3 linked regions of the Microscilla marina ATCC 23134 genome follow. The protein of the gene in region 3 interacts with the protein of the main gene of each other region in a pairwise test. Links are inferred from orthologs where the notes say so. Each region holds a gene or a part of one and is shown on either strand. Other genes may lie near its edges. The genes, in order: M23134_RS35220, tsaE and rlmB.

Region 1 (4,481 bases), on a different replicon or contig from region 3:
TCCGGTGATTACAGGAAGTAAGGTACGGTCAAAGTTTGTTTTTTCGGCATACAAAGAGGTAGAAGGAGGTTTACAGGCTACTTTTACGGCCACGTTTGAGCGTGAAGGACAAGCCAAACCGGTATGTGTAGCCGAGTCATTGATGAGGTTTTATGCTTAGTAACATTGGAACATTTATCATTGTACCAGATCATTAATCATTAATTTTAAATATGGTAGTTTTTGACAGTGAATTTTTAAAAATCACCTACGACGAAAAGCTCAATGCTATTCTCGAAGAGTGGAAGCTTTACTTTGGACCCAAGGTAGAGCTAGATACATTCAGAAAACCTTTATTGACGTTGATCGACACTTTTAAAGAGAAAAACCTCTCTAAGTGGCTTTCTGACAATACTGAACAAACCCGCTTGAATGAGCAAGACCAGTTTTGGCTGGAAGACGAGTTCTACCCGGCAATCGTAAAGGCAGGGCTTGAACATGTGGCATTGGTCAATGCCAAAAGTATTTTGGGTACGAGTATCGCCAAAAACTGTTTGCGTAACCTGAGCACAGGCTTAGACATCGAGATTTTTAACAAAAGTCAGCCTGCCCAAAAGTGGCTGGCAACGTTAGGAATAGTACCAAAATAAATTTACATTTTTAACGTCATTTTTCGCTGACAGAATTCGTTAAAAAAACTTGCCGTAGCGCTGCTATGACGCGTTTTTTTGCCTCTACTGCCAACAAAATATTTTGGCGTTACTATAGAACTTTATTTTTACACCATTCCTTATAGGTAGTTTTAGATGCTAAAAAAACAAAAGCTAAACCCTGCAATGGTTTGGCTTTTGTTTTAGTAAGTTACTGCTGTCTACAAAAGATCACAATTCAGGCTTTAAAGATCAACTTATTGTAGACTTGGTGACTACTTTTAGCATCAATGTGCATTGGCACTTTAGCACTTGTGGCTAAATGCGTAGATTTGTTGGTGTTTCTAACTATCAAATTTGTAAACAACTGAAAATAAATACTTTACAAATTTGATAGCTCCCTATGGAATAGGGAATAGCTTACGACTTGTCGCTTAAAGCTTGCCCCTGTCGGGGCTTCTAACTGTCAAATTTGTAAACAATTGAAAATAAACACTTTACAAGCTTGATAGCTCCCTATGGAACTAGAACCTGGTAGTTACTTGTGGCACAGGGTCTAGCACCGATATTCATCGGTATCTAAGGACTTGCGACTTGTCGCTTAAAGCTTGCCCCCTGTTGGTGCTACTAACTGACTGTGCCATTTTGTAGCAGCATATTATTTGATTGGGCGCACAAATACCCCACTAAAAAACGACTTACACTATGAAAATTCTTACTGCTAAACAAACCAAAGAGTTAGATGCGTACACCATCGAACAAGACGCTATTTCGTCTATCAATCTGATGGAACGGGCTTCGGTAGCTTTTACCAATTGGTTTTTAAGAAAAGGCTTTAGCCAAAACAACCGCAAGCGTCCAGTTTTTGTGTTTTGTGGGTTAGGCAACAACGGGGGCGATGGCTTGGCAATTGCCCGTTTGCTATTGGGCAACCAATATGAGGTCACCACTTGTGTGGTGCGTTATGCCGAAACTACCTCGGCAGACTTCGACCAAAACTATGAACGTCTCAAAAAAAAGCACCCCATTATAGAAGCCACTGAAGAAACCCATTTGCCCGATATTCCTGCCAATGCTGTGGTGATAGATGCTTTGTTTGGTTCGGGGCTTAACCGTACTATAGAAGGCATAGCTGCACAAGCAGTAAAAAAAATGAACCGCAGCGGTGCCACACTCATTGCCGTAGACATAGCGTCTGGGCTGTTGCCCGATAGCTTGAGCAGCGGAGTCATTGTAAGGGCAAATTATACCATCAGTTTCGAGTTACCCAAACTTGCCTTGTTGTTGCCACACAACGACAAGTTTGTAGGCTCTTGGGAGGCAGTTTCTATTGGTCTTAATCAAACATTTATAGACGATGCACCTACTAGCAATTACTATGTAAACACAGCGTTTGCCCAAAAAATATTTAAACCACGATCTAAGTTTTCGCACAAAGGTTCTTTTGGCCACGCATTGATGATTGCTGGCAGCGAAGGTAAAATGGGTGCGGCAGTGATGGCAGTACACGGAGGACTAAGGGCGGGAGCTGGCTTGCTTACGGTTCACTTACCTACACGGGGCTACAATGTGTTACAAACTGCTTTGCCCGAAGCGATGGTGTCGCTGGATGCCCACGCCCAGTATGTGTCTAACTTTCCGTCTATAGATGATAAAAAATACAGTGCTATAGGCATAGGCCCAGGGTTGGGCAAGCATAGCAATACTTTACGTTGTCTTACCAAGTTGCTCGAAAAAGCGCAACAACCTATGGTAATAGATGCTGATGCCATCAACCTGATTGCCGAGAACCAAGACAAACTGCTTACTAATGTGCCCGAATACAGTATTTTTACCCCACATCCCAAAGAGTTTGAACGATTGGTGGGGCGCACCAGCACCGACTACGCCCGGCTAAGAACACTCAAGGCTTTTTGCCAAAAACACCGCGTGTATGTATTGCTAAAAGGAGCACATTCGGCACTGGCGACCCCCAAAGGAGAAGTATACTTTAACTCTACGGGTAACCCTGGTATGGCAACCGCAGGCACGGGCGATGTGCTCACTGGTATTATTACAGGGCTTTTGTCTCAACGTTATACCCCGTTTGAAGCGGCCGCTTTGGGCATGTATGTACATGGGCTTGCCGGAGATTTTGCTGCCAAAGCAGAAGGACAATACTCTTTGATGGCATCAGACATTATCAATTATATGGGGATAGCTTTTAAGACCTTAGAAAATAACGCCAACCACGAATGAGTGACAGGCAATGGTGGGGAGCAATAGTAGCGGCACTGTTTAGTTGTTGGGCTTGTCAGCCTACAGGCAACACTGAAGCCACAAGCGTAAAGTCGGCGCAGCAAATATTTTGGCAACAAACAGCCTGGGAAAGTGAAGACTCCTTTCTGAGCCAAAAACTAGACAGTTTGCAAATAGGTGCTTGGCAAGTATACCAACATTGTCGACAAAAAAAGCCCTTGCTTGCCCGTAAGCTGCGACTTATTTCGGCAGTATGCCAAAAAGCCGGTAATCGGATCAATAGCCTGGATACCAGCTATTGGGGTGGTATTTTATACCGAATGAAACCTTTTGTGGAGCTTATCCAAGTATTGAAAGAGCCTCAGCACCATACGTTTGTAGACGTAGGATCGGGTAACGGAGAAAAGTTATATGCAGCACTTTGTTTGGGTTTTGACCATAGCGAAGGGCTTGAGTATGACTCAACCTTGGTAAGCATGAGTAGGCATTATTGGCAGCCTATGATCAAGCGCCAAAAAATGAGTATCAGATGGGGCAATGCACTCACCATTGCTGCCAATTATTACCAACAGTTTGACTTTATCTACTTGTATTCACCTATTCGCAAGCACGTTCCCATGGCACGTTTGTTTTATACATTGATGCAACAACTTAAAGAAGGAGGGGTATTGTTGGAGGTAAGAATGGTGTATGCCCAGGCGCTTCGCAAAGTAAGCGGCTATGATATACCAAATTTGATGGGAACTTTTGCGCTGAAAAAGCAAGGTGGCAGGTTATACTACGTGAGGTATAGCAATACTACCAAAGATTGGATTTTACTAGAAAAAAAGAAGTCCCAATAAGCTCTAGCATATATCTTCCAAACACATCAATGAATTATATGTCTGCTCAAATAACGAAAAGTGCCCGTATTCCTGCCGGGTTTTGTTATGTTCCACAAGACCATTATTACATCGCCAGTCTACTGCAACCTCATTCGATGCACTACTTGTATTCTGACGGAGCTACTTCTTGCATTATTGCGATTGTAACGGGTAAAAATCAACAAGGAGTGCCTATAGCTTTGCTGAGCCATTTGAGTAAGCCTGTTGGTGTAGAAGCTTTTTTCGCTATAGTAGCCCGCCATTTCAAAGGGGAAATGCAACTGTTTGCCCAAGGCGCCAATGCTCAGCACCAAGAGGCACCTGATACAAACACTCAAACAAATATTGATTTATTCAAGGCGTGGATTGCCCAGCAGTCTTTGGCAAGCGCTGATGGGTACATAAGCAAAGCCAATCTTTGGTTCAATACAGGGAACCCCCTGGAGCAAAACCGTGATTGCTTGGGCATTGATCTTACCACTAGGCAAGTAAGCAATCAACGCTTTGATCTTACCGAAGACCAGCGTGATGTTACCGGAGGGCTTCAGACACTGGTGAGTCTTTTTGGTGCTGAGCTGAGCCCACCCATTGTGTTGCGGGTAGCCAATGCACCATTTACGCATGCCCAGGTAAAACAACTGTTATTTTTGGCATTGCACTACCAATGGTTAGATATTTTGACAATGAAAGATGAAGAAATCTTGCATTATTTTTCTTCTACACCTCACTGTGAGGTGCCTTGGTTTTGCGA
Region 2 (4,460 bases), on a different replicon or contig from region 3:
AAAAGCTGCCCTGGCAGGTATTTTTATTGGGTTGGGTATTCTTACCAAAGGGCCGGTGGCAATGCTGCTTTCGGGACTTACCCTCATTATTTATTGGGTACTTAGTCGTAAGTGGAGCACTTTTAAAATTCCTGAATTATTGGTCTTTGGCTTGGTGGCGCTTGTGGTCTCATTTGCCTGGTTTTTGCCCGAAACCCTCCAAAATGGCTTTTGGTTTATTTCTGAGTTTATCAAATACCAACTCGACTTGGCAAGTTCTACCTCTACCGGGCACGAACAACCCATTTTTTATCACCCTATAGTGTTGTTATTGGGCTGTTTTCCGGCAAGTATTTACTTTTTGCGCTCGTTTCAACGCAACAGTGAAGATACCGAAGAGCAACGACACTTTAAACTGTGGATGAAAACCTTGTTTTGGGTAGTCTTAACAGTGTTTTCGCTCATCACCACCAAAATTATGCACTACTCATCTATGTGCTATTTTCCACTTACTTTTATGGCCGCCACCTATATTTTCCATATTGAGCAACAACGCTTTCGTTTTGCCCGTTGGTTGGGTATTTTTATCGGATTGATAGGCACCGTAGTAGCCTTATTGCTGGCGGCTTTGCCTATTCTCATCAATTATAAAGAAAAATTCATTCCTTTGATTGAAGATAAATTTGCTGTGGCAAATCTCGACGCCGTAGTGCATTGGTCAGGACTGGAGTCTGCTATTGGCTTTTTATTGCTGGGAGTAGTCATTACTACGTTGGTATATTGGAATCGAAAAAATCCCGTGTTGGGGGCAAAAGCCTTGTTTGTCACTACTTTGCTTGCTGTACAAGTGATCATTTATGTGTTTATTCCCAAGGTAGAAAAGTATACCCAAGCGGCTGCTATAGAGTTTATGAAATCGAAACAAAACGAAGATTGTTATGTAGGCACTATTGGGTATAAAAGTTACGCACAGTATTTTTATACAGCACGTACCCCACAAAAAAGCCCCAAGCAAAATACCGAAGAGTGGTATTTGACGGGTAAGTCAGATAAAACCGTTTATCTGGTATCACGTATTGACCGTACTCAGCGTTTAGATGAACTCATCAAGGCGGGGCATCCAATCAAAAAAATTGGCGAAAAGAACGGCTTTGTGTTTTTCAGGCGTGAAGCAAGCCTCAACAAATAAATTACTTGTGAATAAGTATCAAATAAAAAAAAGTGTGTATTTTCATCAAATCAATGGATGATCATTCCTGAAAATAACGTGTCAACACAACAAAAAACTTTACCTAAATAAGGGGGGTATTGTTGGTATATCTTTAGGGAATAAAACTAATCAAGCACTTATGGAGAACCAAACTATAATGATTATCATGGGGGTAGTAACAGTAGGCATATTGCTACTGTATTTTTTCTTTACCCAAAACTATGACAATGGCGAAGTTATTCAAGTATTGGATGCCGACACGATCATCGTGAGAACCAAACGCTATAAAAAGAAAAAAATGAGGCTGATTGGGGTAGATAGTCCCGAAAGGTCAAACAATATTTTTAAGTTCAATCCTGCGTATGCCCGGCACGCCGATAAGTTTGTAAGGAGAAGGCTTAAGCCTGGTACCCCGATTTACCTTGATTATGATAAAAAGAAATTTGACCAATATGGGCGACTGCTTGCCTACTTGTATGTGCGCAAAACAGGTAGGTGCCTCAACGAAGACTTGCTGAGAAAGGGTTATGGAGTAGTGCAAAAGGACAGATATAATAAAAGACTTATAAAGAAGTTTATGAAAATAGAAGCAGAAGCCAAGCGTGAACGAAGAGGGGTATGGAGCAGAGGACCACGTTTGTAATATTTATTGAACAGCTGTAATTTATGCAAATAACTTATCGTGAGCTGAGCGAGCTGGCAAATGTTGCCAACCAAATTATCCAGTTTGCTAATGGACAACCCAAACCCGCAAAAATTTGGGTGTTTGACGGAGAAATGGGCGCAGGAAAAACCACCTTGATCAAAGAAATAGGAAGGCAAATGGACATTGTTGACACCATTCAGAGCCCTACCTATTCTATTGTAAACGAATACCAAAGCGTCTCGGGAGAGGCTTTCTATCATTTTGATTTTTATCGGCTCAAAAACGAAACTGAGGCACTGGACATGGGCTACGAAGAATATTTTTATGACAATAGTTATTGTTTTATAGAATGGGCTTCAAAAATCCCCAGCTTGATGCCCGAAAATTATCTAAAAATTGCTATTATACTGCAATCTGATTACCGAATCATTGAATTGACCCAATATGAGTAAGCAATCGTACACAGAAGGCACAGCCCTTACCAAAGAACAATTGGTACTTTATCCAAGTGAGCAGTTGGCGCCTATCAAAAAAAAGGCAGAAAAACTGTTCATTGGTATACCCAAAGAAAAAAGTAAATCTGAAAAGCGGGTATCATTGCGCCCCGAAGCCGTAGAAATACTGGTACGCAATGGACACGAGATAAGGGTAGAAGCCGGAGCTGGGCTTGGTGCCAAGTTTACCGACCAGCAGTACAGCGAAGCTGGGGCAGAGGTATGTTATTCTGCCAAAGAAGTGTTCGAGGCAGACATGATCTTAAAGATAGACCCCCCTACTCACGAAGAAATAGAGTATATGAGGTTTGGGCGCACCATAGTGTCGTCATTGCCTATGGCACGTATGGACACTGCCTACTTTAAAGCTTTGATGCAAAAAAAATGCATCGGTATTGCCTACCAGTTTATTCAAAACCGTATTGGCGAAATGCCTTTGATTCGTTCTATGAACGAAATAGCTGGCAGCACAGTGATGCTTATCGCCTCTGAGTACCTCAGCAGTGCCCACAATGGCAGAGGCATTATTTTGGGAGGAATTACTGGTGTACCCCCTACTCGTGTAGTCATTATTGGGGCAGGTACAGTGGGCGAGTATGCTGCACGTACAGCCATTGGATTGGGTGCTGAAACCCAAATTTTTGATAAAGATATTTATAAATTGCGCCGGATTAAATATGCTGTAGGGCACCAAATGTATACCTCTACTATAGACACAGGTATATTAGAAGAGGCCATTTCACGCGCTGACGTTGTAATAGGTGCTATGCGTGCCGAGAAAGGGCTGACTCCTTGTGTAGTAACCGAAGAAATGGTGCAGCAAATGAAACCCAACTCTATCATTATAGATGTAAGTATTGACCAGGGCGGAGTTTTCTCTACTTCAGAAGTGACCACACACGAAAATCCGATTTTTAAAAAATATGACGTCATTCATTACTGTGTGCCCAATATCGCTTCCAGGGTAAGTAGAACCTCAAGCACTGCTTTGAGCAACATTTTTACCCCCTATTTGATGAAAATTTCCAAGGCAGGCGGAATGGATGAGATGATTTTTACCAGTAAGTGGTTTATGGAAGGTGTGTATGCTTATAAAGGGAGTCTTACTAACCGTTTTATTGCCGACAAACTGGACATGCCCTATAAAGACTTGGGTTTGTTGATGGCAGCGAGGATTTAATCGTGAGCAAAAATAGCGGATTTTGTTGGTTAACATAATGGTCGATCAACTAATGGAAAGGGTGAATTACTAAAAACCAAATGAACAAATGTGTTTTTTTAGATAGAGACGGGGTGCTCAATCGTGAGCGGGGTACTTATACGTATACTATTGCCGATTTTGAGATACCCACAGGAGTAATTGAAGCGTTGCAAGAATTAAAGCAGGCGGGATATTTATTGGTGGTGATTACCAACCAAGGAGGCATAGCCAAAGGTTTATATACCAAAGAAGATGTGAAAGCCTGTCACCAATACTTGCAACAGCAATGTGGATACTTGCTCGATGATTTGTTTTATTCACCTTATCACCCCCAGTATAGTGAATCGCTTTCGCGTAAGCCTGAGTCTTTTATGTTAGAAAAAGCCGTTGCCAAGTATGTAATAGACAGGGAAAGGTCGTGGATGATAGGCGATAGTGCCCGTGATATAGAGGCGGCAAAAAAAATACAAGTCAATACAGTACAGGTTATTGCGGAAAATAAACCTATATCGGCACTTGCCGATTTTACTGCTAAAGACTTGTATGCGGCTGTTCGACTTATACTTTCGCAAAACCAAACAGTTTAATATTTTTTGCAACTATCCTCTGGCGTTTTTTGCCTTGGTTGAGTTGTCTTTGGGGTCTAAAGTGTTTTTTACTTTGACATCCTTTTGCTCGTGCACGTTTTTCATATAAGTTGGGCAAGTGTGTCTTTTTTTTGCACAAGATGTGAAACCGACCATAGAGACAAGCGCAACTACAACTAATACTCTTTTCATTAATTTTACAATTTAATGTTTAACTCTTTATTATATTGATCTACAAAACTACGAATATTAATACACATTTATTATACCAAGCCTTGATATCATAAATTTACAACGTATTTGAAGGTTAAATGTAATAGAGTTTCGTTTTTTTTTACAAAAA
Region 3 (4,366 bases):
AGTACAGCATCATCTAAGCAAATCTTACTGTTGATAGAAGCACTTAAACAATATGAACAAGCAGGAGGGGTGGTTACAGTTAATTGGTATTACCCTGAAGATGACGAGGAGATTCTGGAAGAGGCAGAAGACTATATACACGCTACCAATTTAAAAATGAACCTGATTTCTTATTAATCTATAGGGTTTAAACTCAAAAAGCAGCCGCTACTCCCAAACTTTTCCTACTTTTGTCTTCTTTTATATTGGTTCAAAGCCAATTTGTCTATAACTTTTGGATTATACTTACCAATACTACACTATTCTTATGGGGCTATTAGACCAACAGTTTGAACAAGATAATATTATTCTGACCAAAGCTGAAGACCTGATTAACTGGGCACGCCTTTCATCATTATGGCCTATGGGCTTTGGCTTGGCTTGTTGTGCTATTGAAATGATGAGCACTTTTGCTGCAGGCTACGACCTTGATCGTTTTGGAGTATTTCCCAGGGCTTCGCCTCGCCAATCTGATGTAATGATTGTGGCAGGTACGGTTACTTTCAAAATGGCAGATAGAATTAAGCGTTTGTACGAACAAATGGCAGAACCCCGCTATGTTATTTCAATGGGGTCTTGTTCTAACTGTGGGGGGCCTTACTGGGAGCATGGCTACCATGTAGTAAAAGGGGTAGATCGTATTATACCCGTAGATGTATACGTGCCAGGTTGCCCTCCTCGTCCAGAGGCATTGATCGGGGGTTTTATGAAACTTCAAGAAAAGGTAAGAAATGAGCGTTTGCGCGCACCCCAGGCTTTGGAAAAGCTAATGGCAAAGATGCAGGAAAGTTAATCTATATAAATTTTAATTATTGTGGCAGCAGATTTTGTGTTTGGAGTACAGTCGGTAACAGAAACTATTAACGCCGGCAAACCTATTGATAAGTTGTTTATTCAACGTGAACTGGGCAGAAATTCGCCCAAAGTAGCTTATATTTTAGAAGAAGCAAAAAAAAGAGAGGTGCCGGTAGCTAAGGTACCATTAGATAAACTAAATCGCATTACCCGTAAAAATCACCAAGGCATTATTGCTTTCATTTCGGCGGTGCACTACCAACCTTTGAGTAATATTATTCCTCAACTTTACGAGGAGGGTAAAACTCCTTTAGTTTTGATATTGGATCGCCTGACTGATGTGCGCAATTTTGGGGCTATAGCCCGTACAGCAGAATGCGCTGGTATACATGCCATCGTGATTCCTTCCAGAGGGTCAGCTCAAGTAAGCAGTGATGCAATGAAGACATCTTCTGGTGCACTCAACTATTTGCCAGTATGCCGGGAGGCTAACCTGGAAAAAACCATTGAGTTTTTGCAAGAAAGCGGCTTACAGATAGTAGCTTGTACAGAAAAAACCAGTGAGACTATTTATGCGCCAGACTATACGGTGCCTACGGCTATAGTGATGGGTTCTGAAGAAGATGGAATTTCCCAGGCATTGATACGCAAGGCAGACCATTTGGCTAAAATACCTTTACAGGGAGAAATTGGGTCGTTGAATGTATCGGTAGCCACGGCAGTGATTGTATACGAAGCTGTAAGGCAGAGAAGTTTGTAAGTTTATTTTTTTTTAGAACTGACTTCCTACGAGTTGGTGTGCAGGCAAGGGAATAGATTGTTTGATGGGAATATTGAAGACTTCGTCAGCAACCACCACTTGACAAGAACCTATTGCCTGTACTTTTTTAGTATACATAATTGACAATGCTGCGATTAACTTGCTACTGGGAATGTAAAATTTTACTGGAAGGTACTCGGTAGTACGTGCATGAATCACCACCCCTTCCGATAGTTTCCAATGCCCTAACTTTGCCTCATTATCAGGTGGGGTAATGTTTACATCTAACCTATTAATTTTATAGTCAAAAGGGTACTTGTTTTGCAAACCTATGTCCAGCGAAATGTTCATTCCTTTGTTAGAAGACGCTGTCTTAAGTCTTTTCACTTTTAGCCCGTCTTTACCAATAGTAAAATTGGCAATTTGATCTCCTTCTTTACTTAAGTCTACTTCTTGATGATTGTTTCCATTAAAACTAAGGGTGGTTACCAAAGCATTGAGCTTATATTTTCCCTTCATGTCTATAGCACATATCTTTTGCTGCTTAAGTTTAGGGTGAATCTCAGCAAGTGCTTTGATGTCTAGCTCTACCTGAAGCTTTACAGTAGTGTTTGCTTGCGCCTTCAGAGTTATTTTTTCTTTTCTGTGGGCTACTGCTGCCTGTGCGTTATTGATAAATATATTGTTTTTGAAGCTTTGGATATGAATGGGAAAAAAGTTGGCGTTATGAATGACAACTTCTGCCTCTACATACATAATTTTGCCTTCCAGACGCTTTACTTCTGTTTTACCAATTTTCACCATCTGAGGGGTTTGAAATGTAAGGGCTACACCTGCAAAAGCCAGTAACAACAATAAAAGAGATAACCATAGCACTCTTTTTCTTGTAAATATTTTTTTAAAATTCAACTCAGGCATAGTATCACAAAGTAAGTCTTTTATGTTTTAAGAATGACATAGAGTGTTGGTTAGCTGCAATAATCGCGCGGAGAGTGATTGCCCCAATATATTTTTATGCGTCTAACCGTATTCTTGTATGCGTTGTGTGTCCAAAGATACACTATTCGGCAATGGAATTAGCAATATTGAATAAATTTCATCTATTTACTATTGCCAACCTTCCAGCAGGCATTTCGTAATTAAAATTACGCTTTTCAATATTAGAATGAGCAATAAACTACAAGTATACTTAGGTCATTTATAATAAGGCAGTTACATTATAGTATGGCACCTGACTAAATACCTAAACTAATTACATATACAACTAAACACTTATAACCAAATAACCTCAAACTATATGCTTTCTATATTTAACCGAAACAAATATGTACTTGAAGGAATTAGTGTATCACGCGGAATGTTGCGTCAATATAGTATTTTTGACTACGAGACCAAAGCACCTATTATTGAGATAGAAGAGAAATCTGATTTGGTCACTGGGGTATTGCGTATGACCATGCTGGGTGGAATCATTCCTTTTGCATTTAAAGCATATAATCCCATAGGGGAGCTGGTATTTACTTTGCAAAAAGAGGCTAAGTTTGGAAAAGTCTCTTTTATAGATGTATTAAACCCTCAAGGGGACATCATTGCACAATTTCCACGTGACTTGCTGTTTTTCAGTAAACCGTTTGAGGTGTGGGATACTGAACGCAACCCATTGTTTATCATTAAACCTTCATTTACTGGAAAAACTCAGTTTTTCACCATGGACAATCAATTGATGGCGGAACTATCGAGAAAGGCAGGTGGTGAGTTTTCGTGGACTAACTTACTGTCAGGTACAAGTAATAGTCGTATGTTTATTGAAATAAAGGATGTGGTTCCTCCTAACGATATTTTACGGCGAATTATACTGGCAACTGTGATCTATTTGCAAATATCTTAACCTATTAGGCTTTATTTGGGGGAAGGGATACCTTACCTTCTCTCAAATCAGCGATCCAAGTCGATAGTTGCTGGATGACTTGTTCTCTGTGGCGATCCTCTATATTGTTGTACTCCAGTGCGTGAGGGTTCACTGTCACCTCTTTTCCTTTTTTATGGTGGTCTTTGATAAAACTCCGAATGGTTGCAGTAGGGTCATAGTCAAGATTTTGTAAATGATTTTGAAGCATTTGATCAAGTAAATTGGCAAGCTCGGCTACAGTGTATGTGGTAGCTTCTTTTGCTTCTACCTCCTCCCCTTCATCATCATCTTCCTCTTCTTCAGTATTGAGCACTGTTTGGGTATCTACCCCAAGGTATTTGGCTATAGTTACTTGTCCTTCACTTGCCCATTCTACCTGCCAGCCTTTCCAGGTAGTCTCTCGCAGCATTTGTACAAAACAAGTGACCAATGCTGGAGTATGCCATAAAAATTCGTCGCCCCAGAACAACAGTTTTTGCTGGTCCATATCTACCAATGCGGCTCCCTCGCCCCAAACAGTATCCAGCAGCTTTTCAGATACACTTAAGGGTCTAATGTATTGTACGAGTGAGTCTGGTCCATAAAAAAGCTTGCGCCCTATGATGTTGGCGTCCCAGTGTGCATAGTAAATGTCATGTTCTTTATTTTCTATCAAAATATAGTTGGTTCGATGTCCCATGGGCTTTTTGTTGAAATATTAGTTGACGAAAAGGCTTTGGTCATTGATTTTGTGTGATCAATAACCAGCAAAGGTTGGAAAGAGAATTTACATAGCTCCCTGTACAAATAAAAGATTTATTTTAACTTTTTTCAATTTTACTCAGGTTTATTTATACATTTCCCAAGGAGGCGTTAACCTTTCA

The links.
Region 1: the proteins of rlmB (region 3) and M23134_RS35220 interact in binary tests that used the Escherichia coli proteins (3 or more experiments, as listed by UniProt). The link is inferred for Microscilla marina ATCC 23134 from one-to-one orthologs.
Region 2: the proteins of rlmB (region 3) and tsaE interact in binary tests that used the Escherichia coli proteins (3 or more experiments, as listed by UniProt). The link is inferred for Microscilla marina ATCC 23134 from one-to-one orthologs.

The regions. Positions count from the first base shown.
Region 1 is NZ_AAWS01000077.1:8,573-13,053, forward strand. The notes cover bases 763-3,600. They hold M23134_RS35220 (bifunctional ADP-dependent NAD(P)H-hydrate dehydratase/NAD(P)H-hydrate epimerase), read left to right. Parts: upstream 763-1,334; coding sequence 1,335-2,867; downstream 2,868-3,600. Other genes in these bases: M23134_RS35225 (class I SAM-dependent methyltransferase), read left to right, coding at 2,864-3,600. Also shown: M23134_RS35210 (MaoC family dehydratase), read left to right, coding at 1-160; M23134_RS35215 (hypothetical protein), read left to right, coding at 213-629; more of M23134_RS35225, read left to right, coding at 3,601-3,709; M23134_RS35230 (hypothetical protein), read left to right, coding at 3,748-4,481. UniProt on the Escherichia coli protein: Bifunctional enzyme that catalyzes the epimerization of the S- and R-forms of NAD(P)HX and the dehydration of the S-form of NAD(P)HX at the expense of ADP, which is converted to AMP.
Region 2 is NZ_AAWS01000076.1:2,399-6,858, forward strand. What follows is about bases 755-3,571. They hold tsaE (tRNA (adenosine(37)-N6)-threonylcarbamoyltransferase complex ATPase subunit type 1 TsaE), read left to right. Parts: upstream 755-1,855; coding sequence 1,856-2,287; downstream 2,288-3,571. Other genes in these bases: M23134_RS35005 (ArnT family glycosyltransferase), read left to right, coding at 755-1,168; M23134_RS35010 (thermonuclease family protein), read left to right, coding at 1,329-1,832; M23134_RS35020 (alanine dehydrogenase), read left to right, coding at 2,280-3,509. Outside these bases: more of M23134_RS35005, read left to right, coding at 1-754; M23134_RS35025 (D-glycero-alpha-D-manno-heptose-1,7-bisphosphate 7-phosphatase), read left to right, coding at 3,590-4,117. UniProt on the Escherichia coli protein: Required for the formation of a threonylcarbamoyl group on adenosine at position 37 (t(6)A37) in tRNAs that read codons beginning with adenine.
Region 3 is NZ_AAWS01000019.1:17,610-21,975, reverse strand. What follows is about bases 1-2,723. They hold rlmB (23S rRNA (guanosine(2251)-2'-O)-methyltransferase RlmB), read left to right. Parts: upstream 1-853; coding sequence 854-1,594; downstream 1,595-2,723. Other genes in these bases: M23134_RS18235 (NDR1/HIN1-like protein), read right to left, coding at 1,607-2,512; nuoB (NADH-quinone oxidoreductase subunit NuoB), read left to right, coding at 308-832; M23134_RS18250 (DUF1987 domain-containing protein), read left to right, coding at 1-177. Also shown: M23134_RS18230 (hypothetical protein), read left to right, coding at 2,892-3,482; M23134_RS18225 (hypothetical protein), read right to left, coding at 3,487-4,182; M23134_RS18220 (hypothetical protein), read right to left, coding at 4,356-4,366. UniProt on the Escherichia coli protein: Specifically methylates the ribose of guanosine 2251 in 23S rRNA.